Regions from separate parts of the Mesorhizobium sp. M0166 genome, predicted to be linked through region 2. Evidence: predicted binding sites of a transcription regulator. Region 2 holds the regulator's gene; each other region holds the start of a gene.

Region 1 (9,962 bases), on a different contig from region 2:
GGTGGCCAGCATCTTGCCATAGGAGATGTAGCTGATGCGATGGCAGCGCTCGGCCTCATCCATGTAATGGGTGGAGACCAGCACGGTCAGCCCGCCGCTCGCCAGCCGGTGGATCTCGTCCCAGAATTCGCGTCTGGCCTTCGGGTCGACGCCAGCCGTCGGTTCGTCGAGAAGCAGCAGTTTCGGCTTGTGCATGATGCAGGCGGCCAGCGCCAGCCGCTGCTTCCAGCCGCCGGACAAGGTGCCGGCCAGCTGGTTCCTGCGCGATATCAGGCCGAGCTCCTCAAGCGTCTTAGCCACATGCTCGTCGAGCGGCTTCAGCCGGTAGAGCCGCGCCACGAATTCGAGATTCTCGCCGATCGTCAGGTCTTCGTAGAACGAGAATCTCTGCGTCATGTAGCCGACTTCGCGTTTGATCCGCAGGCTGTCGGTGCGGATGTCGAAGCCCAGAACCGTGCCTTCGCCCTCATCCGGCGTCAGCAAGCCGCACATGATGCGGATGGTCGTCGTCTTGCCCGAGCCGTTCGGCCCGAGGAAGCCGACGATCTCGCCCTCGGCCACCGTCATCGTCACATGGTCGACGACGGTCTTGTCGCCGAAGCGTTTGACCAGGCCGTGCACGTCGATGACGTTCATTTTCCGATGTCCGCCAGATCGACGTCGACGATCTGCCCGGGCTGCAATGCGCTGGCGTCGCCCTCCGGCCGCGCTTCGACCAGATAGACCAGCTTTTGCCGGGTCTCGAGCGAGTAGATCACCGGTGGCGTGAATTCCGGATCCGGCGACACGTAGCTGACGCGAGCCTTCACGCCCGATCCGCAACCGTCGCAATGGACGTTGAGCAGCGTGCCGATCTCGATCGACGAGAACGCGCTTTCCGGCACATAGACGCTGAGCTTCACCGCGCCGTCCGGCAGTATGGAGATGACCGGCGCGGTCGGGCCGGCCGTGTCGCCCGGATAGCGGATGACATCGTTGACCCGGCCGGACGAGGGCGCCGTCAGCACGCGCTTCGACAGCCGCCATTGCGCTTGCTCCAGCGCCGATCGCGCCTGCCTCACCTGATTGTCGGCGGCCTTGATCGTCTCGGACCGTGCCGGCAGGCCGCCGACGGCGAGATTGGCCTCCGCCTGGCCGACCTGCGCGTTGGCCGTCTCCAGCGTCGCGGAAGCCGTATCGTAGTCGGCCTGTGTGCCGGTGCCGCGTTTGAACAGATCACTGGCGCGGATGTAACGGCGTTTGGCGTCGGCGGCTTGCGCCTTGGCCATGTCGACCTGCGCCTTGAGCACCGCGATCTCTTCCGGCCGCTTGCCGACCTGCAGGTCGGCAAGTTGCGCCTGGGCCTGCGCGAGGGCCGCCTCGGCTTGTGCGATCGCGATCTTGGCGTCGGCGTTTTCCAGCGTCACCACCGGCGTGCCGGGCGCGACGCGGTCGCCGCGCTTGACCGCAATCGTCTCGACCTGCGCCACCTCGATCGGTGCCAGCAGCACATAATCGCCCTCGACGTAGCCGACGGCGAGCGGTGCTGCCGGCGCGCAGGCGCTGAAAAGCTGGGCGGCAAGCGGCAAAGAACAGAGCAGGCTCATGATCCACGATCCTTCCGTACAGCCAAATCGCGCCGAGCTAAAATCGCACTGAGGTTGTCGGTTACTGTTGCCGCGATCCTGCCGGCCTCGTCATCGCCGATCTCGCGCCAGCCCATCCGGCGCATAACCGCCTCGCGACCGATGCGGAAATACACGACCTGGCCGATCAGCGTGAATACGGTGAGTTTTGTGCGCTCGCTCTCGGCCGGCTCGCCCGTCGCCTGTTCCCAGATCAGGCAGAGCCGGTGATGCGCCGGTTCGAACACGCCATCATAGATACGGTCGAGCGCGGCGGTTGGATGCGACAGCTCACGCAGGACGAACTGTACAATCTCGCCGGCTTCCGGCCTTGCCGCGATGAAGGCCACCATCCGCTCCAGTGCAACGGCTAAATGTGCCCGCGCGGCCTCGGTGTCCGCCAATGCCGCGGCCGGCGCTTGCAGATTGCCGATCGCCTGGCCGGCAACGGTCTGGATGGTGTCGACGATGTAGTCGGCCGCAGCGTTGCGGAGCCCTTCCTTGCCGCCGAAATGATAGGCGATCGAGCCGATATTGGCCTTGGCCTCGGCCGCGATCTGGCGCGTCGACGTGCCGTCGAAACCCTGCCGTCCGAACAGCTTCAGCGCCGCGTGCACGAGTGCCGTCCGCGTCATATCTGCGGCGGTCTTGGGCGCCTCATGAGGAGGGCCGCTGGCGCTGGGCGATTTGATCATGGCCGATAATTTAATCAATCGAATGATTAAAGTCAAGTGCGGTCAAGCGGCTTGCCAACTCTGGCCGTGCGCGCTTTAGTGCCTGGCCATGGGCAAGGAAATCGAGCGTAAATTCCTGGTCTCAGGTGAGGAATGGCGGGCGATGATCGAGGCGGACATTCATATCCGTCAATTCTATCTTGTCGCCGAACCCAGCCGTACGGTGCGTGTGCGCATCAGCAACGATGCGGCCGCCAAGCTGACGCTCAAGTTCGGCAGCCAGGCACGCGTGCGCGATGAATTCGAATATCCAGTACCTTTGGCGGAGGCGCAGGAGATGCAGGCCTTTGCCATCGGACATGTCATCGAGAAGACACGCCACCATGTTAGACACCGCGGTTATCGCTACGAAGTCGATGTCTTCGGCGGGACGCTTGCGGGGTTGGTGATCGCCGAGCTCGAGACGCCGGAGGATGTACCGGACGAAATGCTGCCAGATTGGCTCGGCCGTGAAGTCACCGGCGAGCCGAGATTTTACAACGCGTCGCTCGCCCTTGGGGGGATTCCGGAGATCGTCGCATGAGCTTTCGTATCGATCCGCGCATGTCGCTGACCGGCGAGGTCAGGCGCATCCTTGCCGAGGAAATCGGCAAGGCGCTCGACCATCTGAACGCCGCGCGTGACAGGCCCGAACAGGGACTGCACAAATGCCGCAAACGGCTGAAGAACGTCCGCGCCTTGCTGCGCCTTGTCCGTTCCGGAGACGAAACATTCTGCGTGACCGAGAACCAGTGCTACCGCCAGGTAGCGGCCCTGCTTGCCGGCCCGCGTGAGGCGACTGCACTGGTCGAAACAATCGACCGGCTAGCGGCAAGCTTTCCCGAGCAAAGTGCCGGCGGCCTCGATGCCGTGCGTGACAGGCTCGTTGCGCGCCAGCATGAACTGCATGGCGGAGCAGGCCTTGACGCTGCGATAGGCGCGGCGATCGCCGCTTGCGAGGAAGGTGTCGTCCGGATCGACAAGCTCGCTCTGCCCGACCAGCCGGAGCAGGCTGCCGACGTGCTCGCCGAAGGCGCGCGCACCACTTTGCGCCGCGCCAGGAAAGCGCTGGACAAGGCGGCTTCGCGCGGCGAAGCCGATGACTTTCACGATCTGCGCAAGGCGGCCAAGACGCATGCCATGCACCTGTCGCTGCTCGGCAGGTTGTGGCCGACGTCGATCAAGACGCGACGCAAGGCCGTCGACGAATTGGGCGAGCGGCTCGGCGAATTGCACGATGTGTTCGTTATGCGCGCGCTTCTCGATGCCGAGGACGAGCCGCTTGGCCCCCCTGAGGACACGCGGTTGCTTGCCAAGCTGCTGAAACGCTCGGAAAAGAGCCTGAAAAAGACCTGCCTCGCCGAGGCGGCCGAGCTTTTCGGCGACAGCCTGAAGCGCTCGACGAGGAAGCTCGCCCGTAAAGCGCGCGAAGATCTCACAGCGGTACCGCAGCAGGCAGACGCCGGCGCGCCTGGCGTGGGCTGATCATGGTCTAATTTGCCGCCCTGTGGTAATCGCCGTCTGGCATGACCGAGCCCGGCGACACGCTTCTGGACCGACTTGGCCGCTGGCTTGCCGGCCGGCTGCAGGAGGAATCGTCCGGCTACGAGCCCTACACGCCGTCGGACGCCGAAACGCTGCGCCGCACGCTCGAACCCGGCGACATCCTGCTCATCGAGGGCAACCAGAAGATCTCGGCGGCAATCAAATACCTCACCCAGTCGACCTGGTCGCATGCCGCCTTCTATGTCGGCGATGCATTGCCGGAGCCGGAAGACGGATCGGAGCGGCGGCGCCTGATCGAGGTCACGCTCGGCGATGGCTGCATCGCCGTGCCGCTGTCGCGCTACCGCAGCTACAATACCCGCATCTGCCGTGCGAGCGGCCTGGCTCCGGACGATCGCGAAGCGGTCGTCGCCTTCATGATCGGCAGACTCGGTCTCAGATACGATCTCAAGAACATATTCGACATGCTGCGCTACTTCTTGCCGACGCCGCCGGTGCCGGTGCGTTGGCGCCGCCGCATGCTGGCTTTCGGTTCCGGCGACCCGACGCGCGCCATCTGCTCGTCGCTGATCGCGGAGGCTTACGGCCAGATCCGCTACCCGATCCTGCCCGAGATTACCCGGGCGCCCGGCCGTGCTTCGGCCCAGTCGAGCTATTCGCGCAAGGAAATCCTGCACATCCGTCACCACTCGCTCTACACGCCGCGCGACTTCGACCTGTCGCCCTATTTCCGCATCGTCAAGCCGACGCTGGAATACGGCTTCGACTACCGGCATGTGGTCTGGGATGACAAGGTGGCGGCGAACAAGACCGCCGAATAGCCGCTCGATCTTGTGGTTGAGCATGGGACGCTCTGATAACCGGTTTGCGGCCGATACTCAGGGGTGAGAAGCTCAGTCAGACTGGCTGCCGCCAACAGCCCGGATTCGGTCGTTCTGCGTCTTGACCTAGGCCGGCAGACGCCGTCCGTTTGGGGCGGCCGCAACTCGATCGTCCGTCCGCGCGCCTGCGTCGCGCGGATGCGGCCCGATCGGCATGATCACCGGGAACGGCGTTGCGCCGAACGCAAACGTCCATTTGTAGCCGACCAGTCCGTCTTCGGGCGTCGTGTGCTGGTCGTGATGAGCAAGCAATTTGGCGCGCTCCGCCAATTCCTCCGCCTCGCGCCTGACCATTTCCGCCGTTTCCGGCCGCATCCGCCTGGAGAAGCTGACGAATGTCGCCTCGCGCTCAAGATGGGTGATGGCCCAGCCGATGAAATTCTTGTTGGTCATCTCGAACAGCGGCCGCAATGGCCCGTCGAAATTCCACTGGATCGGCGCCTCGACCAGCAGCCTTGCCGACAGGCCGCGACCGAGCGCGACCAGGCCGAGTTCCTCGAGGTCGCGCAGATAGAGGAACATCGAAGCCTCGCTCAGCCCTTGTGAGCGCATGATACCTTCGGGCGTGAATTTCTCGGAAAGCATGACGAAGACGAACAGCAGTGCCGGCCGCCCTGCGAGCTTGCGCTCGATCTCCGGCGCGATCTGGTTGGCAGGTCCCGGCCCTCTGTTCATAGAGCCGAGCACGTTCTCCAACTCCACGCCGGCGGCAGTGCAGATCTCCATCAGCCGGTCGAGCTTGCAGTTGCGCTCATGGAAGATGCGTTTCACCGTCGGCTCGGAAACGCCCATCCGCTCGGCAAGGACGCGGTAGGTCACGCCCTTGGCCTTAAGCGTCCGCTTCAGCGCTTCGAAGATCAGGCCGTTCATGGGATGCACCTCGTTTGCGCGATTTGGTATCAGCCTTCGGTACTAGTCCTGATAGATCTTCCCGAAAAGTATCGTAGAGCCTAGCTCTCCGCCAGTCCATTACAGGAGACTAGCCATGAAAAGCCTCTTCACACCGATACTTCTCGCCATCGTCGGCATCGCGACTGCGCCGGCAGTTCAGGCCGCTGAACTCTGGCGCGCCGGCGGCCTCGAGCAGCCGGAATCGGCGCTGTTCGATGCCGCCGGCAAACGCATCATCATCTCCAATATCGTTGGCAATCCCGGCGACGCCGACGGCAATGGATATCTGTCGGTCCTGTCGATGGACGGCAAGATGGTTACGCAACATTGGACCGACGGCATGGACGCGCCCAAGGGCATGGCGATTGCCGACGGCAAACTCTACGTCGCCGATATCACCCATGTGCGCGTCGTCGATCTCGCAAGCGGCAAGCTAACATCCACGATCGACGTGCCGAACGCCGTCTTCCTCAACGACGTGACCGCCGACGCGTCCGGCAAGGTCTACGTCACGGACATGCTGGCCGACACGATCTATCGCGTCGATGGCGACCGGCCGGAACTGTTCGTCAGGGATGCGGCGCTTGCTTCGCCGAATGGCATCTTCGCCGATGGCGGCCGGCTGATCGTCGCTTCGTGGGGCAAGGGCATCAAATCAGATTTCAGCACCGCGGAGCCAGGCGGCCTGCTCTCGGTCGATCTCGCCACCAAGGCCGTTTCGCCACTGCCCGGCGCAGAAAAGTTCGCCAACCTAGATGGCGTCGTTGCCATCGGCGGCAGCGTCTACGCCACTGCCTATATGACCGGCACGCTCTACCGCTACAAAGCCGGCGGCACGCCGCAAGCGGTTGCGACGTTCAAGCCGGGCAGCGCCGACATCGGCACCGACGGTAGGTCGACCATCTTCGTGCCGCTGATGAATGAGGGCGAGGTCGCGGCATTAGGCCTCGACTAAGCGAGCCATCGGCTCAGGCTGCGGGCGCGGCTTTCCTCAGCTGCGCCCGCGCATCCGTGATCGAGGCGGCATAAGTCACCAGCGGCCGCTTGACGCCGTGGTTGATCAGCATACGGCGTGTCTGCGGTGAAGCGCCTGATTATTATGATGGTTCAAGAATCATCTTGCATACTTGAAACATACAGCACTCTTTGCCAGCCGATGCGCTGTCATGCTACAAACCTCGGCATCGTTTGGCGGAACATCCACTGCGATCCCGATTTCACAGGCACGACTTCAAAAGGATGAGCGGGTGATATTCAAAGCGTTGGCGACCTCGACAGCCTTGCTGTCGATGGTTTTCCTGCTGGCAGGCTGCGGCCATGGCCTGATCAACGGGCTGATTTGAGTCAGGTGCCGTCGGCCTGCCCAAGCCATCGTTGCAGGAACCGAGCCGCAAGCCAGCACAGCATCGCCCAGGCAAAGCCGGCACACCAGCCGGCCAATACGTCGGACGGCCAGTGGACGCCGAGATAGATGCGGCTGATGCCGACCACCACCGTCGTCAGCACCGCCAGCCCGAGTACATAGATCTTCGTTGTCCGCCCGGGCAAAAACCGCGCCGCCATGCTGCCCAGCGTCAAATATGTCACCGCCGACAGCATGGCGTGGCCGCTCGGAAACGAAAGCGATGCCACGTCGGCGAGATGCGAGACCAGATCGGGGCGCGGCCGGTCTATATCGAATTTCAGCACGCTCGACAGGAGCTGGCCGCCCGCTACCGCGACGAACATGAGAAGCGCCGCGCCTGGCCTGCGGATAAGGAGCAGATAGACGATCATTGCTGCGGTAATCAGCACCAGCACGCTGGCGCTGCCGAGGCTGGTGATGTCGCGCATCGCCCCTTCCAGCCACGCCGGTCCGATCGGATTGTCGGGCTGGCCGGCCTTGCGGAAGGCAAGCAGGATTTCGGTATCGAAGGCATGCGGCGTGGTGGCCCGCGCCATCTCCATCAGCTCCTCGAACCCCCACAGCCCGCCGGCAATGACCAGCCCGGCCAGCAGAACCGGGAACTCCAGCCAGTTGCGCAGTCTGCTTGCAACCTTCTTCATCGGCCCGATCGCAGTTACAGCCTCTGCAGATAGGGCCCGAGCGTGATCAGCGCCACAGCTGCGATGGCAAGCACGATGCCGGTTGCCTGTAAGGCATTGACGCGCTCGCCGAAGAAGACCAGCGCCACCACATTCACCGACACCAGCTGGATCACCGCCGACAGGCTGAACGACACCGACATGCCGAATTCACGGATCAGCCTCAGCATGATCAGATTGCCGAGCGAATAGAGCGCCAACGTCAGCACGATCTTGCCGAGGCTCGGCGCCAGCCCCCACTGTTTTGCAGCCATCGCCGCCAGCAGGAAGATCACCGTCGAAACGCAGAGCTGCCCAAGTCCCCAGAAACTCACTTTTTGTTCCTCCCGATGCGATCCCTACGCGCCTGCCGCAGCTCTTGTTTCCGAAGCGCCGGTCGCGGTCAAGCGGGCCCGATGTTGGATAGGAAATCGCAGGTGGCAATTAGCCGGCATGTCATCAAACTGTGACCTGCCGGCGATACCGGATTTGGCCAGGCAACACGCTCCAGCAATCCATCCAGCCAGAGGCAGGCCCCCATGACTGAACAGCGCTCGACCGAACATCGCACCCCTGACGCCCATTTCCGCACCAGCCTGCTCGAGGAAAACGGCGGGCCAGGAGCCAATCCCACCGACAACCGCACCATGGGTGAGATCATCGCCGCGCGGTTCTCGCGCCGCGGCTTCCTCAAGGGCTCGCTTGCCGTCTCGGCCATAGCCGCTACCGTCAGCCCGATGGCGCTGATCACCGCCGACAACGCCCGCGCCGCCGAAGGCTCCGCCTTCGCTTTCGACGAGCTCGAGGCCGGCATCGACGACAAGCATCACGTCGCACCGGGCTATGACGCCGATGTGCTGCTGCGCTGGGGCGATCCGCTGTTCGCCGATTCGCCCGAATTCGATCCGACAAAACAGTCGGCGGAAGCCCAGGCCAGACAGTTCGGCTACAACAACGACTATGTCGGCTATATCCCGATCGACGGCTCGGCCGAGCACGGCCTGCTGGTGGTCAACCACGAATACACCAATCCGCACCTGATGTTTCCGGGCCTCGTCACCATCGTTGACGGCAAGGCCAAGCAGGCGCCCCTCAGCAAGGAACAAGTCGACGTCGAGATGACCGCGCATGGCGGCACCATCGTCGAGATCCGCAAGCTATCAGGCAAATGGCAGATCGTTCGCAACGGCAAGCTCAACCGCCGCATCACCTCCAACACCGAGATTGCGCTCTCCGGCCCCGTCGCCGGCCACGACCGCGTCAAGACCAGCGCCGATCCGACCGGCACGAAGGTCATAGGCACCGTCAACAATTGTGCCGGCGGCGTCACGCCATGGGGCACCTATGTCATGGCCGAGGAGAACATCCACGGCTATTTCTCAGGCGAGCTGCCGCAGGGCCATAAGGAAGCCGCCAATTACAAGCGCCTCGGCATTCCCGAAGGTGCCTACGAATGGGCAGCGCATTACGACCGTTTCGACATCGGCAAGGAGCCGAACGAGCCGAACCGCTTCGGCTGGATCGTCGAGGTCGACGTCCAGGATCCGACTTCGACGCCGAGGAAGCGCACCGCGATGGGGCGCTTCAAGCATGAGGGCGCCGAATCGATCGTCGCCAAGGATGGCCGTGTCGTCTTCTATCTCGGCGACGACGAGCGCTTCGACTATGTCTATAAGTTCGTCACCACAGGCAAGTTCAACCCAGACGATCGCGCCGCCAACATGGATTTGCTCGACGACGGCACCTTGCATGTCGCCAAGTTTGCCGACGACGGTTCGGTCGAATGGCTGCCGATCGTCTTCGGCCAGGGGCCGCTGACGGCCGAGAACGGCTTTGCCAGCCAGGCCGACGTGCTGATCGAAACGCGCCGCGCCGCCGACCTGCTCGGCGCCACCAAGATGGACCGCCCGGAAGACATCCAGCCCAATGCCGCCAACGGCAAGGTCTATGTCATGCTGACCAACAATTCGAAGCGCAAGGCCGATCAGGTCGACGCCGCCAACCCGCGTGCCGAAAATGCCTTTGGCCACATCATCGAGATCGTCGAGGACGGCGGTGATTTCACCGCGACAAAGGGCAGGTGGGAAATCCTGCTGAAATGCGGTGATCCCTCGGTTGCCGCTGTCGGCGCCACCTTCTCGACCGCAACCACCGCCAATGGCTGGTTCGGCATGCCGGACAATTGCGCGGTCGATTCGGCCGGCCGCCTCTGGGTCGCTACCGACGGCCAAGGCCCGAAAGCCACCGGCCGCACCGATGGTCTGTGGGCTGTCGATACGGAAGGGCCGGCGCGGGCGACATCA
Region 2 (9,962 bases):
CGCCGCGGACATCTCCGGCGCCGGCGCCACCTTCCCCTACCCGATCTATGCGAAGTGGGCCGACACCTACAAGAAAGACACCGGCGTTGGCCTTAACTACCAGTCGATCGGTTCCGGCGGCGGCATCAAGCAGATCAAGGCCAAGACCGTTACCTTCGGCGCTTCGGATGCGCCGCTGAAAGGCGAAGAGCTTGAAGCGTCCGGACTGGCTCAGTTCCCGATGGTGATGGGTGGCATCGTTCCCGTCGTCAATCTCGAAGGCATCAAGCCTGGCGAGTTGGTTCTCGACGGCCCGACGCTGGCCGACATCTTCCTCGGCAAGATCACGAGCTGGGATGACGCAGCGATCAAGAAGCTCAATCCAGACGTCAAGCTGCCTTCGCAGGCGATCGCGGTCGTTCACCGTTCCGATGGTTCGGGCACGACGTTCAACTTCACCTATTACCTCGGCGACGTCAGCGCGGACTGGAAAGAAAAGGTCGGCGTCGACAAGGCCGTGGAATGGCCCGTTGGCATCGGCGCCAAGGGCAATGAGGGCGTTGCCAACAACGTCTCCCAGACTGGCGGCGCGATCGGCTATGTCGAATACGCCTATGCCAAGCAGAACAAGCTCACCCACACCGACATGATCAACAAGGACGGCAAGAAGGTCGAGCCTGCCGCGGCGGCGTTTTCGGCGGCAGCGGCCAATGCCGACTGGAGCTCGCAGCCGGGCTATGGGGTGATCCTCGCCAACGAGCCGGGCGCCGAGTCCTGGCCGATGACGGCGGCGACGTGGATCCTCCTGTACAAGAAGCCGGACGACGCCGCGACCACCGGCGAGGCGCTCAAATTCTTCGCCTGGGCGTATGACAAGGGCGACGAGATGGCGGGCGAGCTGGACTACGTTCCGATGCCCGACAAGGTGGTCGAGAGCGTCAAGGCGATGTGGGCCAAGGAAGTCGTCGGCAGCGACGGCAAGCCGCTCTACTCGGCTATGTAATCTCCTCCAGGGAGGGCGTCGACGGCGCCCTCCCTGTTGCCTTTAATCGCGAGGACCCAATGACCATCGCTTCCGATGCCATGCCATCATCCGCAGCAGCCCGGGCCAGGGAAGCTACGGTGCGGCGCTTCGCGCTCACAGATGCCATATTCCGCGGTCTCACCCGCGCTTCCGCAATTCTTGTGCTGGTCATCCTCGGCGGTGTCGCGATCTCGCTGTTTGCCGGCTCATGGCAGGCGCTGTCCTCCTTCGGTTTTTCTTTCCTGACGACTGAGAGCTGGAATCCGGTCACGGAAAAATTTGGCGCACTGGCGCCGATCTACGGCACCCTGGTAACGGCGGCCATCGCCATCCTGATCGCGGTCCCGATCGGCATCGGCATTGCAATCTTTCTCACCGAGCTCTGCCCGCGCCCGCTCAGGCGCCCGATCGGCATAGCGGTCGAGCTATTGGCCGGCATTCCCTCGATCATCTACGGCATCTGGGGCCTGTTCGTGTTCGCGCCGTTCCTGCAGACGACGATACAGCCCTTCATAATCAACATCTTCCACGGCGTGCCGGGACTATCCAGCCTTTTCGCCGGCCCTCCTTACGGCATCGGCCTTCTGACCTCGGCGCTGATCCTCGCCATCATGGTGCTGCCCTTCATCACCTCGATCACCAAGGACGTCTTCGATACGGTGCCGGCGGTGCTGAAGGAATCGGCCTACGGCATCGGCTGCACGACATGGGAAGTGACCCGGCGCGTGGTCATTCCCTATACCCGCATCGGCATCATGGGCGGCGTCATGCTTGGCCTCGGCCGGGCGCTCGGCGAGACCATGGCGGTGACCTTCGTCATCGGCAACGCCCACCGCATCAGCGCCTCTCTGTTCGCGCCGGGCACGACCATCTCGGCCACCATCGCCAATGAATTCACCGAAGCCGACGGCGATCTCTACACCTCCTCGCTGGTTTCGCTCGGCCTGATCCTGTTCGTCATCACCTTCCTGATCCTTGCCGCCGCCCGCTATATGCTGATGCGGATCGACGCCCGTACGGGAGCCTGACCGATGTCGACATCCTCATCGCTCCACAGCCGCCGCAAAGCCAGGAATTCGGTGATGATGGCGCTTTGCGTCGTCGCCGCCGGCATCGGGCTTGCCTGGCTGGCGCTCATCCTCGGCGCGCTGGTCTATAAGGGCACGGCCGGGCTTTCGCTTGCGGTCTTCACCGAGATGACGCCACCACCGGGCGAGGCCGGCGGCCTGCTCAATGCCATTGCGGGAAGCCTGCTGATGACGATCATCGCTGTTGTCGTCGGCACGCCGATCGGCGTGCTGGCGGGAACCTACATGGCCGAATATGGACGTTTCTCGCGCATCACCACCGTCGTCCGCTTCATCAACGACATCCTGTTGTCGGCGCCGTCGATCATCATCGGCTTGTTCGTCTATGAGTTGATGGTGCGGCCAATGGGGCATTTCTCGGCCATTGCCGGCGCCGTTGCGCTTGCCATCCTGGTCATTCCGGTGGTCGTGCGCACCACCGAAGACATGCTCAACCTGGTGCCGAACGCATTACGTGAAGCCGGTGCCGCGATCGGCGCGCCGCGCTGGGTGGTGATCCGTTCGGTCGCCTACCGCGCCGCATTATCCGGCATCGTCACCGGCATATTGCTGGCGATAGCGCGCATTTCCGGCGAGACGGCGCCGCTGCTCTTCACCGCGCTCAACAACCAGTTCTGGAGCAGCAATATCAACGCGCCGATGGCCAGCCTGCCGGTGACCATCTTCCAGTTCGCTCTCAGCCCTTACGAGGAATGGCAGCAACTGGCGTGGACCGGCGCACTCATAATCACCCTGACGGTTCTGGGCTTGAGCATCCTCGCCCGCAGCCTTACCGGACGCAGAGAGGACAGATGACACAGATGTTGTCCCCGGACATGACGATGACCGAAACGGTCGCCGAGAAGACGAAGATCGAGGTCAAGAACCTCAACTTCTACTACGGCCAGAGCAAGGCGCTAAAGGACATCAGCCTGTCGCTGCCCGAGCGCAGCGTCACGGCCTTCATTGGGCCTTCGGGCTGCGGGAAATCGACGCTGCTGCGTGTGTTCAACCGCATCTATGAGCTCTACCCGAAACAGACAGCCGAGGGCCAGGTGCTGCTCGACGGCAAAAACATTCTCGACCGGTCGCAGGATCTCAACCTCCTCAGGACCAAGATCGGCATGGTGTTCCAGAAGCCGACGCCGTTCCCGATGTCGATCTACGAGAACATCGCCTTCGGCGTCAGGCTCTACGAAAACCTCGGCAAGTCCGAGATGGACGGCCGCGTCGAACAGGCGTTGAAGCGCGCCGCGCTGTGGAGCGAGGTCAAGGACAAACTCAACGCCAGCGGCTTGAGCCTGTCCGGCGGCCAGCAGCAGCGGCTCTGTATCGCCCGCACCGTGGCCGTGAAGCCGGAAGTCATTCTGCTCGACGAACCGGCGTCCGCACTCGACCCATTGTCGACCGCCAAGATCGAGGAACTGATCGACGAATTGCAAGCCGACTACACGATCGTCATCGTCACCCACAACATGCAGCAGGCGGCGCGCGTGTCGCGCCAGACCGCCTTCATGTATCTCGGTGAACTGGTCGAGTTCGACCGGACCGAGAAGATCTTCACGTCGCCCCGCGAGAAGCGCACGCAGGATTATATCACCGGCCGCTTCGGCTGAGCCGTTCCGATCATGCATATGAGGACAGGACCATGGGCGAACACACAGTCGCTTCTTTCGACGAGGATCTCGAGCAGATCAGCAAGCTGATCCGCGACATGGCCGACCTCGCCGGTTCGATGGTCGGCGGGGCGACCAAGGCCCTGTTGAATTCCGACAACGTGTTGGCGCAACGCGTCGTTTCCGACGACGCCATCATGGATGCGCGTCAACGCGAACTGGACGACCGCGCCATCACCCTGATCGCCAAACGCCAGCCGATGGCCCACGATCTTCGCCATGTGGTCGGAGCGATCCGCATGGCCGGCGACCTCGAACGCATCGGCGACCTTGCCAAGAATATCGCCAAGCGTGTGAGTGCGGTCGGCCTCAGCGTCACGCCGCGCGACTTGTCGCATTCCATCGACGCGATGGCGCAGCTGGTGCTCATCCAGGTGCAGGGCGTCATCGAGGAGTATGCTGCAGGCGATGCGGCCGCGTTGGCCAAGCTGCGTGCCGCCGACGAGCGCATTGACGTCAAATACACGTCCGTGTTCCGCGAGCTATTGACCTACATGATGGAAGATCCGCGCAACATCACCGCTTGCACGCACCTGCTGTTCTGCGCCAAGAATCTGGAGCGGATCGGCGACCATGTCACCAACATCGCCGAAAATGCGTATTATGTGCTGACCGGCGAGCAATTGCCGGTCAATCGTCCGAAGCAGGACGAAACGACAATGTCCGCGCCGGTGACATGATGGGGGTGCCCAGCTGATGATCGCACCACGAGTAATGGTGGTGGAGGACGAGGAGCCGTTGGGTGTGCTGCTCCGCTACAATCTCGAATCCGAAGGCTACCAGGTCGAGGTGGTGACACGCGGCGACGAAGCCGAGATCCGTTTGCAGGAGAATGTGCCCGACCTTCTGGTGCTCGACTGGATGATACCAGCGGTTTCCGGCATCGAGCTCTGCCGCCGGTTGCGGGTGCGCCCCGAAACCGAGCGGCTGCCGATCATCATGCTGACCGCGCGCGGCGAGGAGAGCGACCGGGTGCGCGGTCTTTCGACCGGCGCCGACGACTATCTGGTCAAACCGTTTTCTACACCGGAATTCATGGCCAGGGTCAAGGCGCTGCTGCGCCGCGCCAAGCCGGAAGTGCTGTCCAGCGTGCTGAAGGTCGGCGACATCGTGCTCGATCGCGAATCGCACAGGGTCTATCGCAAGAAGAGCGAGATCAGGCTCGGACCGACCGAATTCCGGCTGCTGGAGTTTATGATGCGGCATCCGGGCCGCGTCTTCTCGCGCAGCCAGTTGCTCGATAATGTCTGGGGCGAGACGATCTACATCGACGAACGCACAGTGGACGTCCATGTCGGCCGGCTGCGCAAAGCCGTCAATAACGGCCGCATGCCGGATGTCATCCGCACCATCCGCGGTGCCGGTTATGCGATCAGGGAAGATTGATCCGCCTGGTCAGGCGACGTTCTTTCGGACGCCGGGCCTCATTTGCGCGCCCGGCGCGAAAATCTCCTGGTCGACGAAGCTTAACGCCCGCATCGCGCAGCCTTCGCGGATCAGCGGCAATTCGTTCGGCTCAGTGTCGAAAGAGATCGAGCCGGAATGCTGGCCGCCGGCGGTCTGTGCGATTGCCTTGCGCAAGGCCGGCTCGATCAGATCGAAGGCGGCGGCACTGGCGCCGACCATCGCGACCGGTGCCGGATCGATCAGCGCGAACAGCGAGCCGAGACCGAAACCCAGCGCTTCGCCGGCCTTGCAGTAGGCCTCGCGTTCCGGCCCATCTTTCTCGCGCGCCCGGGCCGCCAGGGCGCGCATGTCGGCGTCGCTGACGTCGGCGACCGGTTCGCTGTCTTCGCTCATCTGCCTGGCGTTGCGCCAGATGGCGTAGTTGCCGGCATAGGCCTCGATGCAGCCGCGTCGTCCGCAACGGCAGAGCGCGCCGCCTGGACGATGGATCATGTGGCCAAACTCGCCGCCCGAGGAATGCGTGCCGGTGAACAGCTCGCCCTTCAACACTAGCCCCATGCCGATGCCATGCGAAAGCAGGATGGCGATGAAGTCGTCGCGATGGCGGTCCGGCTTGCGCCAGCGCAGAGCCACCGCCATCATATTGCAGTCGTTCTCCACCGTTGCCGGGATGCCGAATTCGTCCTCCAGCATGTCGGCAAAGGCAATGTCGGTCTGCGGCGTGATCGGCGACCACAGCATGGCGCGTGCAGGGGAGTCGGTAATGCCCTGGATAGCTAGGGCGATGCGGGCGACACTGCGGACGTCAAGGTCTGGATCCTCAAGTCGGCGCCGGACGATGGCCATGCATTCGCGGATCAGTTCGTCGCGCGGCATGGTCAGCGTGTCCAGCCGGCGCTGTTCCTCGGCGACCACCTGTCCCGCATAGTCGATAATGGCGGCCGACAGGAAATTCAGCGACAACACCACGGTCAACACCGCCGCAGCTTCCGGGTTGAGGGCGAGGCCGACCTGCGGACGACCGCGTTTCAACGAAACGGGCTCGCTTGCCTTGCTCTCGGCGAGGATGCCTTCCCGTATCAGGTCGGAGGAGATCGCCGATATGGTCGAATGGCTGAGGCCGGTGGTTGCTGCGATCTCAGTACGCGATGGCTGGCCGGCCCGGCGCACCGCCGAGATCACCATCGCCCGGTTGCGCCGGCGCAAATCGTCATGGCGGATTCCGACCGACATCGTTTTGCTTTCCTCCCGGTTGCCGCGGCCGCTCATGAACCGGAAGCCGTCGGTAATGTCCGACAAACAGTGTCGGATGCAGGCAAATAGTGTCAGATGCGGGTGGCGCTGTCATCGTTTATTCCGACGCTCGAAAAAACTCGCAAAGTCATCAAAATCCATCAGAATCGATGTTGACAGCAGCCGGAGATCGGGCCAGTATTTTTTCGAGGCTCGAAAAAATTAGAGCTTCTAAGCTGGTCTTTGAGCCAATTGGTCACGCCGTACGCGGCGCAGGGAGGATATGATGAAGAAATTCACGACCGCCATTCTGGCGGGTGTCGCCATGACGCTGGCGCTGGCGTCGGTGGCGCAGGCTAAAGACAAGGTCATCGGCGTTTCCTGGTCGAACTTCCAGGAAGAGCGCTGGAAGACCGACGAGGCCGCAATGAAGGCGGCCATCGAGGCCGCCGGCGACAAGTATATTTCCGCCGACGCGCAGTCCAACCCCGGCAAGCAGCTCACCGACGTCGAGAGCCTGATCTCGCAGGGCGCCAACGCACTGATCATCCTTGCGCAGGACGCCTCGGCCATCGGGCCGGCCGTGCAGAAGGCGCTGGACGAAGGTATTCCGGTTGTCGGCTACGACCGGCTGATCGAGAACAAGGACGTCTTTTACCTGACCTTTGACAACAAGGAAGTCGGCCGCATGCAGGCCCGCGAAGTGTTCAAGGTGAAGCCGGAAGGCAACTACGTCTTCATCAAGGGCTCGGGTGCCGATCCGAATGCCGATTTCCTGTTTGCCGGTTCGATGGAAGTGCTGAAGGACGCTATCGACAGGGGCAAGATCAAGAATGTCGGCGAGGCCTATACCGACGGCTGGCTGCCGGCCAACGCCCAGAAAAACATGGAACAGTTCCTGACGGCGAACGACAACAAGGTCGATGCAGTGGTCGCGGCCAATGACGGTACTGCCGGCGGCGTCGTCGCAGCATTGACGGCGCAAGGGTTGGCTGGATCTGTTCCGGTCTCGGGCCAGGACGGCGACCACGCCGCGCTGAACCGCATCGCGCTCGGCACACAGACTGTGTCGGTGTGGAAGGATGCGCGCGAGCTCGGCAAGAACGCCGCCGAGATCGCCTCGCAACTGGCCGACGGCAAGCAGATGACCGACATTGCCGGCGTGAAGGATTTCACCACGCCCGGCGGCAATACCGTCAAGTCGCTGTTCCTGACCCCGGTCGCCATCACCAAGGATAACCTCAACGTCGTCATCGACGCCGGCTGGATCAAGAAAGAAGAGGTCTGCGCCGGCGTGGCGGCGGGCACTGTTGCAGTCTGCAACTGAGCCGACGTTTCCGAGACGTCCGAACGCCGCGGCCGCTCGCCGCGGCGTTTTTTCAACAAGAGTTGTTTTTCCGCTTCCGGCGGATAACTTCTAGGCTGCTTCCGGCATCCGCGGCAGACGGCAACCCGGCGGGAGAAACATGATGACCGACACGACTTCCAACACGCCGGTCGACAGCACGGCAGACCGGGCGCGTGAATCCGAGCTCGGCATCGTTGCCCGATTTCTCAAGGCAACCGAACTCGACACGCGCATGCTCGGCATGGTCGGCGCGCTGCTGGTCATCTGGGTCGGGATCCACATACTCTCGGGTGGGCTTTTCCTCACGCCGCGCAATCTCTGGAACTTGTCGGTGCAGACCTCCTCGGTCGCGATCATGGCGACCGGCATGGTGCTGGTCATCGTGATGCGCAACATCGATCTTTCGGTCGGCTCCGTCGAAGGCGTGATCGGCATGGTGATGGGCGTGGCGCAGGCCGAATTCCTCATCCGCGTCATGGAGTTCCAGCTTGGAAATCCCTGGATATGGATCATCGCGCTGGCTGCCGGCGTGGCGCTCGGCCTCCTGATCGGCGCGTTCCAGGGCTTTATCATCGCCTATCTCGAGGTTCCGGCCTTCATCGTGACGCTGGGCGGCCTGCTGGTCTGGCGCGGCATGGCATGGTTGATGACGAGCGGGCGCACCGTCGCGCCGCTCGACGCCACCTTCCAGCTCATGGGCGGCGGGCCGCGTGGCTCGATCGGCGCAACCGCAAGCTGGATCGTCGGCATTCTCGCCTGTGTGGGCGTCGCCTTCATGCTGCTCAACGGCCGGTCGCAGCGCAAGCGGTTCAAATTTCCGCTGCGCCCCGTCTGGGCGGAGACCCTGCTGGGTGTTGTCGCCTGTGCCGCCATCCTCGGCGCTGTCTGGATCGCCAATTCCTATCCCTGGCCGATCGGCATCGTTCGCCAGTACGCCCAGCGGAACGGCATCACCCTCCCGAAGGCGGGCTGTTCATCGCCCATGGCATCGCCATACCGGTGCTGATCGCTGTCGCAGTCGGCATCGTCATGACCTTCATCACCAAACGCACCCGTTTCGGCCGCTATGTCTTTGCCATTGGCGGCAACCCGGAAGCGGCGGAACTCGCCGGCATCAACACGCGCTGGGTGACCATGAAGGTGTTCATGATCATGGGCGTGCTGGCCGCGATCAGCGCGGCGATTGCTTCGGCCCGCCTCAATGCGTCGACCAATGCGCTGGGGACCCTGGACGAACTCCTGGTCATCGCGGCGGCGGTGATCGGCGGCACGTCGCTCGCCGGCGGCTCCGGCACAGTGCTCGGCGCCATGCTCGGCGCGCTTTTGATGCAGTCGCTGCAATCCGGCATGGTGCTGCTCGGCATCGATTCGCCGCTGCAGAGCATTGTTGTCGGCGCCGTGCTGGTGGTCGCGGTGTGGCTCGATACCGTCTATCGCAAACGGGTCTGAGCATGATCCCGCAAGGTGGAAACCGGTTGTCGGACAAGATCATGCTCAAGCAGGATCTATAGGGAGGAAGAACAAGCATGGCAGACAAGACCGCTCCCACGCCGCTGATCGACATGCGCAACATCTCCATCGCCTTCGGCGGCATTCGCGCCGTCGACGATGCCTCGGTCGATCTTTTCCCGGGCGAAGTGATGGCTTTGCTCGGTCACAACGGTGCCGGCAAGTCGACGTTGATAAAAATCCTGTCCGGCGCCTACAAGCGCGATGCGGGCCAGATTTTCGTCAACGGCGAGGAGGCTTCGATCTCCAATCCCCGCGACGCCAAGAAGTACGGCATCGAGACGATCTACCAGACGCTGGCGCTGGCCGACAACGTCGATGCGGCCGCCAACCTGTTTCTCGGCCGCGAGCTGATGACCGGCTGGGGTACGCTCGATGACGTCGCCATGGAGGCCGAGGCGCGCAAGGTGATGGGCAGGCTCAATCCGCGTTTCCAACGCTTCAAGGAGCCGGTCGTAAAGCTTTCAGGCGGCCAGCGGCAGTCGGTTGCGATCGCCCGCGCCATCCTGTTCAACGCCCGCATCCTGATCATGGACGAGCCGACGGCGGCACTCGGGCCGCAGGAGACGGCGCAGGTCGGCGAACTGGTCAGGCAGCTCAAGGCCGACGGCATCGGCATTTTCCTGATCAGCCATGATATTCACGACGTGTTCGAGCTTGCCGACCGCGTCTGCGTCATGAAGAACGGTCGGGTTGTCGGCACGGCGCGCACGACCGAC
Region 3 (9,962 bases), on a different contig from region 2:
AAATTCCGCCTGGCGTGCCTTGATCTAAGCATTTCTCAAAGTTTCCGGAATCGTATATTGATCCTGCATGCGTGGGGCCGCATTTTCCTGGATCTCATGGGTAAGCCGGGGGGCTCATGTCTGATATTCCGTTGTTTTTTGAGCGCCTGAACCGGCGCGCCTTTCTCGGTGCATCCGCTCTGGGCGCGGCCTCCGTGGCTCTTTCGTCGTGCACCACGACGGACGTGGCGGCGCCGCCGGTGACAGCGGCGCCGAGCGAGCCGGCTCTCGGCGATGCGGCAAGCATGTATGCGGCGCGCGTCGACGAGGGCTATCAACTGCCGGCAATCCCGGTAGCCAAGATCAATCCGAAGTTCGTGCGCCAAATCGTGTCCGACCCGACCGGCGAAAAACCGGGCACGATGGTCGTCGATACTTCCGAGCACTTCCTCTATCTGGTGCGCGACGGCGGCAAGGCAATTCGCTATGGCGTCAGCCTCGGCAAGGCCGGTTTCGGATGGACCGGCAGCGCCGTGGTTCAGGCGAGAAAGAAGTGGCCGGTATGGACGCCGCCGCCGGAAATGATCCAACGCCGACCGGAACTGGCGAAATACAAGGACGGCATGCCGCCCGGCCCGCAGAGCCCGCTTGGCGCCCGCGCGCTGTATCTCTTCCGCGACGGCAAGGACACGATGTATCGGCTGCACGGCACGCCCGAGTGGGATTCCATCGGGAAGAACGCTTCCTCCGGCTGTGTGCGCTTCATGAATCAGGACATTATCGACCTCTACAGCCGCGTCGACGGCGTCGCGCCGGTCTTCGTGCGCCCGAACCTGTCGGCCGCCGGGAAGATCGCCGCCGTGTCGGACAGGACAGCCGAGCCGATCGATGCTGGCGTCCCAAAGGACGCGGAGATGTTGAGGTAAGTGCCTTCGACTGGATCGTCAGTCGCAGGTTTTGCAGCACACCAGGGCACCGCCCTTGCGCGGGCGCGCCGCAACTGCGGAAACGCGACCGTTCAATCGCGCCAGCTCAGGCGGACGCGTTCGGCGCGTCCGCCTGTATGGGTGCCACTACTTCTTGGCGAGGCCGGGAATCATGACCTGATAGACCAGGAACATGGTGTCGACATCGGCGCCATCCTCGGCCTTGTAGGTCGCGCCGACCTGGGAGCCGTCCTGCGTGAGGAAGTCATTATCATTGGCGACCAACAGGAAATAGTCGTCGGGGAGCTTTGGATCGAGGACGCTCACCACCGACATCGCCTCCCACTTCTCTGAGAGGTTGTTGCGGTCGTTGGGCGCGCCATTGTGCAGCCCGAAGCGGCCGAGCTCGCTCTTGTCGTTGATGTCGATGAACGGCGTCAGCTTGGCGGGCGTCACCGATGCATCGAGCTCACCCTTGGGCGCAACCGGCTTGTCCTTGTCGAACTCTGTGCCGGCGATATCGGTTGCCGCCGACACATCGACGATGCTGATCTCGCGATGGAGCGAAGTGTCGCCCTTCAGCCCTTGGCCGTTGCCGCTGTCGCGCGCCAGCATCAGGAAGGTCTTGTCCGACAGCGCCACGATTTCGCTCTGCGCGGCGATCTTGGTTTTGCCCTTGGCATCGGTGAACACCGGCAGCGGCACGACATATTCATGCGCGAGCTTGAGTTGGTCAGGATCCGAAGCATCGTAGACCAGCGCGCGCGTGTTCCGGCGCGTCGAGGGCGAATCGCCGCCATCTTGTCTGGGTGCCGACTGCAGCACGGCGATCAGGAACTTGCCGTCGGGCGTCAGTGCCATGCCTTCAAGGCCCTGGTTGTTCTGGCGGCCGGTTTCGGGATCCTTCGGATCTGGGTCCGCCGCGCCAGGTCCCGGATTGTCGGACGCGAAGTTCGGCGTGCCATGACGCATCGGGACAAGCGCCGCCGGCGGCTGCGTTGCCGACATCAGACGCCCATTGGCGGAGAAGCGATAGATGTTCGGGCCGTATTCGTCCGAGATGAACATGGTGCCGTCGGGCAGCCGCACGATCGCCTCGTTGTCGAGCGCAAGCTTGCCGTTGGCTTCGGGCAGGATCGGCATGTCGTCGGCCGCGGCGCGCACGCCGTTGAGCGGATCGAGGCCGGTTGCGTCGGCGCCCTTGTCGTCGGTCAAAAGCATGGTGTCGGCTAAGGTTGCCTTGAGGCCCGACTGTTCCTGCCCGGCGGCTGGTGTGGCACCCGGCGCGGCCGGCGCGAACTCGATGGCGATCGTGTTGAAACGCGAGCGATAGTCGGTGGTGCCGACGACATTGTAGCCGCGATCCGGCAGCAGCCAAAGCGAGCCCTTGTAGCCGTCCGCCCCATGGGTCCAGCCGGCAGCATCGATCGACATGCCGGAGCCGGACCCAAACGTCTCGCCGAACTTGTCCTTCTGGCTGGCCGGGATGCGGCCGACACCGACTAGGCCCTTGTTGACGAAGCTGACGCCGCCGACTGTCGCGGCGTTTTCAGCCAAGGCCGGGGTCAAGGCGGTGAACATCGCCAGCGCGACGGCGAGGGACGCGGTTCGGTGCAGGTTTTTCATGGATATCCTCCTTGAGACAAAGCTGCCGGGATCTGAAAAGGCGTCGCGTCGCATCAAGGACGCCGCGTAAGCCTTCGGAGAAGCGATCTAGGACGCGAACGTGATACTTGCGTGACAGTGCCGCGCTTGCTTGTCCCCCGTGGTCGCAACTGGCCTGGGTATGGCGAATTCGTCGTCGCCGAGCGAGCAATTAACAACTTTACAAGTAATCATTCTTGTGTAAAGTTATGACAATGAAAGGACCCCGATGACCGCCTATCGTTTCGCCACCCGCCTCAATTCCTTTGCCTCGCGGCCACAGTCCGAGTGGCCCGATCTTGTCGGCAAACCGTCCATGCTGCAAATGGCGGCACGTGCGGCGAAGGTTGCGGAGTTGACCGATCTCGACCTCAACTTTCCCGACCATGTCGATGAAAAACCTGCGGAAATGGCGCGCAAACTCGGCGATTTCGGGCTTTCGATCAATGGCTTCGCCATGCGCTACTACTCTAACCCGGCTTTCAAGCTCGGCGCCTTCACCAACCCGGATCCTTCCGTTCGCCGCGAGGCCATCGACCTGACCAAGGCCGGCATCGACGCCGCGCGCGAGGCCGGCGCCAGCCTGATGACATTGTGGTTGGGGCAGGATGGCTTCGACTACGCCTTCCAAGCTGACTACGCAACACTCTGGCAACACGAAATCGATGGCATTCGTGAAGTAGTGGCGCATGACCCGGGCTGTCAGATCAGCCTTGAATACAAACCCAACGAGCCGCGCTCCTACAGCCTGATGCCCGATGCGGCGACGACATTGCTGGCGATCCGCGAGATCGGCCTGCCCAATCTCGGCGTGACGCTCGATTTCGCGCATGTGCTCTATGCCGACGAGCAGCCGGCCTTTGCCGCAGCACTCGTGGCGCGCCATAGCAAGCTGCTCGGCGTGCATCTCAACGACGGCTACGCCAAGCGCGACGACGGCCTGATGGTCGGCGCAGTGCACACGCTGCAGACGATCGAGCTGCTCAGGCAGATCCGCCGCGACGGCTATGCCGGGGCAATCTACTTCGACACGTTCCCCGACATGACCGGGCTCGACCCGGTCCACGAATGCGAAGTCAACATCGCGACTGTCAAGCGCATGCTGCGCGTCGTCGATCGGCTGGAAAAGGACAATCGCCTATCCACTGCCATCGACCGTCAGGACGCGGTCGCCTCGCAGGCCATAATCCAGGAAGCCATGCTCGGGCCGGACAGCTGAGGCCGGGGCCATCACTGTTTTCAACAAGGGAGGAAAGACCATGAAATTTCTGCTTGCCACCGCTACCGCTGCACTGATGGCGCTGTCCATAGGGTCGTCGTTTTCCGCGGACCTCGCGCCGCTCAATTCCGACACCGAGAAGGATCGCATCGACTGGTCGCAGCTCGAGGCCAAGTTCGGGGCTTTCCCCAAGCTGCCCGAGGGCACCAAGGCGGGTGCGGTCTCCAAGACGCTGACCAACGAATACTGGCGCTCGCTGGGAGAGGGCTACAAGTCGTTCGGCGACCGCACCGGCGTGCCCGTCGTCTACCAAGCGGCGCAAAGCGAGGGCGACCAGCTCGGGCAGCTCACCATCGCCGAAGGCCTGGTCACGCAAGGCTACAACGTGCTTCTCGTCTCGCCGCAGACCGACTCCAACTTGCAGCCGATCATGGAACAGGCCAAGGCAGCCAATGTGCCGGTGGTTAACGTCAATGACGCGGTCATCCCGCAGGCCGAGCACTATGTCGGCAATGTCCAGCGCGACAACGGCGTGCGCGTCGCCAAATGGTTCATCAAGAATCGGCCGGATGGCGGCAAGGTTGCCATCGTCGAAGGCCAGGCCGGCGTCTACGCCGCCGTCCAGCGCACCGACGGCTTCAAGACCACCATCACCGAGGCTGGCAAATTCGAGGTCGTCGCCAGCGTCCCCGGCAACTGGGATCGCCAGACCTCCTACGACGCGGCCACCAACATCCTGCAGCAGCACCCCGACCTGATCGGCTTCTATGCCAACAATGACGGCATGGCGCTGGGCATCGTCGAAGCGGTCAAGGCCGCCGGCCTGCAGGACAAAGTCGCCGTCTTCGGCACCGACGGGATTTCCGACGCTTATGCCTCGATCCGCGCCGGCGAGCTGACCGGTACCGTCGATTCTTTCCCGGTGCTGACCGGCGAGGTGGCGCTGGAATCGGCGCTGCGGCTGGTGGCCGGGCAGAAGCTGCCGCGCGTCGTCGCCACGCCGCAGGCGCTGATCACCAAGGACAATGCCGACCGTTACTCAGGCGGTGGCGATTCCGTGCGCAAGGCGCTGCTCGAGGACGCGGCAGTGGGCCAATAGAGCAGGGGCGGCGGGTGCCGGCCTTGGGTCGGCACCCTTGCCTGGAGAACTGAAGCAATGCCAGCGCGGCTGCAATTCGAGAGCATTTCCAAGCTGTTTCCGGCCGTACGGGCGCTGAGCGATGTGTCCTTTTCGGTCGGCGCCGGCGAAATCCATGGCCTGCTTGGCGAAAACGGTGCCGGCAAGTCGACGCTGCTGCGCATCCTGTCAGGCGTCTACCGGCCGACAGCGGGACGCGTGCTCATCGACGGAAAGCCGGCCATGCTGAACACCCCGGTCGCGGCGCGCGCCGCCGGTGTGGCGATGATCCATCAGGAATTACAGCAGGTGCCACGTCTCAGCGTCGCGCAGAACATGTTTCTCGGCCATCCGCTGACGCGCGGCGGCGTCTTCGTCGCACGGCGCGAGCAGGAACGCCGTGCTGCGGAAGCGCTGGCCGCCATCGACCCGACCATCGATCCGGCAGCCCCGCTGGGCAGCCTGAAGGTGGCGCAGCGGCAGATCGTCGAGATCGGCCGGGCGCTGCTCGACCGCGCCAGAATCGTGGCGATGGACGAGCCGACGTCGAGCCTCACGCCGAGCGAGTTCGAACGACTGGCCGAGGTGATTGCCGGTCTGGCGCGCGGCGGTGTCGCCGTCGTTTATGTCTCGCACAAGCTGGACGAGGTGTTCGGCATCTGCCAGCGCGCCACCATCATGCGCGACGGCGCCGTGGTCGGGTCCGTCGATATCGCACAGGTCTCGGAAAAGGCCGTCGTTTCGATGATGGTCGGCCGCGAGCTTGCCCAGGAACAGCACCGCTCGCATGCTTCCGCCGAGATCAGGCTGAGTGTGCGTGGCCTTGCCTCGGCGACCAAGGTCCATGACGTTTCGTTCGAGCTGCATCGCGGCGAGGTGTTGGGCATTGCCGGCCTGGTCGGGTCGGGCCGCACCGAACTGCTGCGGCTGCTCGCCGGTGCCGACCGGGCCTCATCAGGCGCGATAGAGATCGACGGCAAGGCGGTAAAGCTTTCCAGTCCGCGCGACGCGATTGCGGCCGGCATTGGCCTGGTGCCGGAGGAGCGCAAGCGCGAAGGCATCGTGCCGTTGCGGTCGATCTCCAGCAACATGGCGCTGGCGTCGATGGGCGTGTTCGCGCCGCGCGGCGTCATCGATCACATCAGGCTGAAGCGCGTGGCAGCCGAGAAGATGAAACGCGTCAATCTCAGACCGTTCCTGCTCGACCGGCCGATCCGCCTATTCAGCGGCGGCAACCAGCAGAAGGCGATCATCGGCCGCTGGCTGGCGGCGGGAACGCGAATCCTTCTGTTCGACGAGCCGACGCGCGGCATCGATGTCGGGGCCAAGGCGGAGATCTACCACCTGATCGAGGAACTCGCCGCCGAAGGCCATTCGGTAATCGTCGTGTCGTCCGAACTCCCCGAGGTGATCCGGCTCGCCGACCGCGTGCTGGTCATGCGCGACGGCACGGTCGCCGCCGAACTGGGCCGCGCAAGTCTCAGCGAACACGTGATCGCCGCGCACGCCATACCCCAAACGGAGATTGAGGCCGGCAAGGCGCAAGGCCATCGGGCCGGTGCATAACGGACAGGACCAGCGGATGACCGATATAACGCAACACACAGCAGCGCGCCCAAGGGCAGATTTCCTGCACCGGTTTTCCGTGCGCGACGCCGGCACGCTGATCGGCCTGGTGGTGATCCTTGCCGTCTTCGGGGCGCTGGTCCCCGGCTTTTTTGCCGAGCGTAACCTGATCAACATCCTGCAGCAGTCGAGCATCAATGCCTGCCTGGCGTTGGGCATGACGCTGGTGATCATCTCGGGCGGCATCGACCTGTCCGTCGGGCCGACGGCAGCCCTTTCGGCCGTCATCTCGGCCTCGATGCTGGTTGCCGGCGTGCCGTTTCCGCTGGCCATCGCCGCCGGCTTCGCCATCGGCCTTGCCTGCGGACTGCTCAACGGCGTGCTGGTCGCCTATGTCGGGCTGCAGCCTTTCATCGTCACGCTCGGCACGCTGAGCACCTACCGGGCGCTGGCGCTGATCTATACCGGCGGCAATCCGGTGCTCGGCCTGCCTGCCGGCTTTCGCGCCATCTTCAACGGCTCGCTGTTCGGATTGCCGTTGGCGGTCATCATCGTGGCCGTGGTCGCGCTGATTGCCTGGATCATCCTCAAGAAGACGCCGTTCGGCGAATATCTGCTCGCCGTCGGCGGCAATGAGGAGGCGGCCTACATAGCCGGCGTGCCGATCGCCCGCACCAAGATCGCCGCCTATATGATCTCGGGCCTGCTGGCAGCGCTTGCAGCGCAGGTCCTGATCGGCCGGCTGGGTGCGGCCGAACCCATTCTGGGCAATCTCTGGGAGCTCGACGCCATAGCAGCGGCGGCGATCGGCGGTGCTTCGCTGATGGGCGGCAAGGGCAGCGTAGTCGGCACGATCCTGGGTGCCGTCATCCTCGGCAGCATGCGCAACGGCCTGACGCTGATGAACGTGCAGTCCTTCTATCAGCTCTTGGCAACTGGCCTTATAATCCTCGCCGCGATGCTTATCGATCGCGTGACGAGGGGACGTGGATGACCTTGACCGGCCTGGACCTGAAAGCAGTAGGACCGCGCATCCGCATGATGATGCCGCATCTGACGCCGCTCGAGGCGAAGGTGGTTGAAACCGTCTTCGGACGGCGCGGCTTCGACGAGACCATACCGCTCAAGCAGATCGCCGAGGAGGCCGGTGTGTCGGAGGCGATGGTGGTCAAGATCGCCAAGAAGCTCGGCTTCTCCGGCTATCGCGATTTTCGCACCGCCGTTTATGAGTACAGCCGCCTGCCGACCGCCGAGATGCATCAGGAGCTGTCGGTGGACGACAGTTCAGCCGAGATCGTGCAGAAGGTGTTCCGCACCTCCATCCAGGCGCTGGAGGAGACGCTGGCCATTCTCGACATGGACGATTTCGACCGTGCAGCCGATCTGCTTTACCGCGCCAGGAATCGCGATTTCTACGGCGTCGGCGGCTCGGCGCAGATCGCACGCGACGTTTCGCACAAATTCCTGCGCATCGGCATCCGCACCTCTGTCTACGACGATTCGCACATGATGCTAATGTCGGCCTCGCTGCTCGGCGCCGACGACATTGCTGTCGGCTTCTCGCATTCCGGCAACACGAGCGCCGTCATCGACGCCATCCAACTTGCGCGCAAAAGCGGCGCGCGCACGCTGGCTATCACCAACTATGACAACTCGCCATTGGCAGCCGTGGCCGACATCGTGCTCTGCTCGACCGCGCAAGGCTCGCCGTTGATGGGTGAGAACGCAGCGGCGCGCATTGCCCAGCTCAACATTCTCGACGCGCTGTTCGTCGCGGTCGCGCAACGCGACTACCAGGCGGCGGAGCGCAATCTCGGCCGCACCATGTCTGCGGTGACGTCGAAACGGAAAGATAAGAACTCATGAAAGGCAAGCGGCTCATGAAGGTCTGGGGCACATGACGGCTTCCCCGCCGCTGGTGACCGTATTCGGCAGCCTGCATTACGATATCATGGTCGAAGCCCCCGATCGCCCACGCAAGGGCGAAACGGTGACCGGCCATGCCTGGCATCCAAAATGCGGCGGCAAGGGCGGCAACCAGGCGGTGTCGGCAGCGCGGGCCGGTGTGCGTGCGGCAATGATCGGTGCTGTCGGCGATGACGATTTCGGCCGGGCGCTTCTCGACAATCTCGATCGCAACGACGTTGACCGGCGCTTCGTGGGAGTGGCTCCCGGCGCCGGCTCGGGCATGAGCGTGGCGATCTTCGACGCCAGCGGCGACTATGGCGCGGTGATCGTCTCGGGCAGCAATCTCACTCTCGGCGAAAAGGAGATTGCGGAGGCGGGTGAGCTGATCGCGCAAACGACGGTGCTGCTGCTGCAGAACGAGGTGACGGACGCCGCCAACATTGTCGCGGCGCGGGCGGTGAAGGCGCATGGCGGCCGCGTCGTCCTCAACGCGGCGCCGGCGCGAAAGCTGTCAGCCGAACTGATCGCGTTGACCGACATCGTCATCGTCAACGCCATCGAGGCGGAGTTCCTGGCCGGCGTTCCTGTCGTCGACACGCTCGAGGGTGCGGCGAAGGCGGCCGGTATGCTCGTCGGTTCCTATCCGGCTGCGATTGTCACGGCAGGTGGGGAGGGGGTCGCCTATCGCGACTGCAATGGCCTGGCGTTCGCCTTGTCGGCGATGCCAGTGAAGGTGGTCAGCACCCACGGTGCCGGCGATGAATTCGTCGGCGCCTTTGCGGCGGGGCTTGCGCGTGGAGAGCCTGTCGAAGCGGCACTTGCCGCCGCCAATGCCGCCGCTGCCTCGCTGGTCGCAACGCCGGAGCGCGAGCGCGGCCGGCTTGACCGACCTCAGCCTGCTCAGTGACCTTCGCGATTCAGTCGCTGTCGCGCGCGACAAGCTCCAGCGGCCAGACCTCGCGGGTGATGCGGGCGCCTTCGGCGCCGGCGTAAGCCGGGATCGATGCCAGCAGCATTTCGGCCAGCCGCTCGCCCATCGGCTCAAGCGCCGGGCGGAAGCCGGTCAGCGCCGGCGAAAAATAGCGGCAGAGCGGCGTGTCGACGATGACGATCACTGCGATGTCGTGGCCGGGCCTGATGCCCGCCTCGGCCAGAGCCTTGCAGCCGCCAAGCGCCATCGCATCGTTGTTGAAGATGATGGCGGTCGGCGGGTCCTTGGAGCGCATGACCTTCGGCGTCACCGCGTAGCCGCCGGCCTCGTTGATGAAGCCGTCAGCGATCAGTTCGGGGTCGAATTCGATGCCATGCCGCCGCAGCGCCTTGCGATAGCCAGCGAGGAACAGATAGCCGAAATTGAGGTCGAGCGACGGGCGGATGGCCGCGATGCGGCGGTGGCCGCGTGCGACGAGGCGATCGACCGCGTCAGCCCCGGCTTTTTCGAAATCGAGGTCGAGCGAGGGATAGGAATCGCCGCCGGAGCGGCTGCGGCCGAGCGTCGCGAACGGGAAACCGGCCTGGGTCAAATAGTCGATGCGCTCGTCCTCGCGCCGCGTCCAGGCCAGCACCACCGCATCCGCCCGCCGCGTCTCGACGACACGGCGCA

Evidence for each region. The regulator PhoB, encoded in region 2, activates phosphate uptake and scavenging genes when phosphate is short. The targets are predictions, from matches to a motif close to TGTCATNNANCTGTCAT.
Region 1: NKJ46_RS11975 (PhoX family protein) is a predicted target of PhoB. The motif match lies at 8,114-8,130, and genes of this name have one in related genera.
Region 3: NKJ46_RS20900 (esterase-like activity of phytase family protein) is a predicted target of PhoB. The motif match lies at 2,632-2,648, and genes of this name have one in related genera.

What each region holds. Positions count from the first base shown of each region.
Region 1 is NZ_JAMYTD010000008.1:15,920-25,881, reverse strand. It holds gene NKJ46_RS12025 (ABC transporter ATP-binding protein) at 1-636, opposite strand, end outside; gene NKJ46_RS12020 (HlyD family secretion protein) at 633-1,586, opposite strand; gene NKJ46_RS12015 (CerR family C-terminal domain-containing protein) at 1,583-2,299, opposite strand; gene NKJ46_RS12010 (CYTH domain-containing protein) at 2,388-2,861, shown strand; gene NKJ46_RS12005 (CHAD domain-containing protein) at 2,858-3,802, shown strand; gene NKJ46_RS12000 (C40 family peptidase) at 3,844-4,644, shown strand; gene NKJ46_RS11995 (helix-turn-helix domain-containing protein) at 4,771-5,574, opposite strand; gene NKJ46_RS11990 (SMP-30/gluconolactonase/LRE family protein) at 5,690-6,550, shown strand; gene NKJ46_RS11985 (phosphatase PAP2 family protein) at 6,940-7,641, opposite strand; gene NKJ46_RS11980 (hypothetical protein) at 7,656-7,994, opposite strand; gene NKJ46_RS11975 (PhoX family protein) at 8,199-9,962, shown strand, end outside.
Region 2 is NZ_JAMYTD010000016.1:71,757-81,718, forward strand. It holds gene pstS (phosphate ABC transporter substrate-binding protein PstS) at 1-982, shown strand, start outside; gene pstC (phosphate ABC transporter permease subunit PstC) at 1,042-2,031, shown strand; gene pstA (phosphate ABC transporter permease PstA) at 2,035-2,886, shown strand; gene pstB (phosphate ABC transporter ATP-binding protein PstB) at 2,883-3,686, shown strand; gene phoU (phosphate signaling complex protein PhoU) at 3,719-4,426, shown strand; gene phoB (phosphate regulon transcriptional regulator PhoB) at 4,443-5,132, shown strand; gene NKJ46_RS18650 (ROK family protein) at 5,142-6,386, opposite strand; gene xylF (D-xylose ABC transporter substrate-binding protein) at 6,673-7,713, shown strand; partial or broken gene NKJ46_RS18660 (sugar ABC transporter permease) at 7,856-9,183, shown strand; gene NKJ46_RS18665 (ATP-binding cassette domain-containing protein) at 9,261-9,962, shown strand, end outside.
Region 3 is NZ_JAMYTD010000019.1:97,095-107,056, reverse strand. It holds gene NKJ46_RS20905 (L,D-transpeptidase) at 117-905, shown strand; gene NKJ46_RS20900 (esterase-like activity of phytase family protein) at 1,053-2,531, opposite strand; gene NKJ46_RS20895 (TIM barrel protein) at 2,779-3,768, shown strand; gene NKJ46_RS20890 (sugar ABC transporter substrate-binding protein) at 3,809-4,867, shown strand; gene NKJ46_RS20885 (sugar ABC transporter ATP-binding protein) at 4,925-6,451, shown strand; gene NKJ46_RS20880 (ABC transporter permease) at 6,468-7,445, shown strand; gene NKJ46_RS20875 (MurR/RpiR family transcriptional regulator) at 7,442-8,317, shown strand; gene NKJ46_RS20870 (ribokinase) at 8,349-9,266, shown strand; gene NKJ46_RS20865 (LacI family DNA-binding transcriptional regulator) at 9,277-9,962, opposite strand, start outside.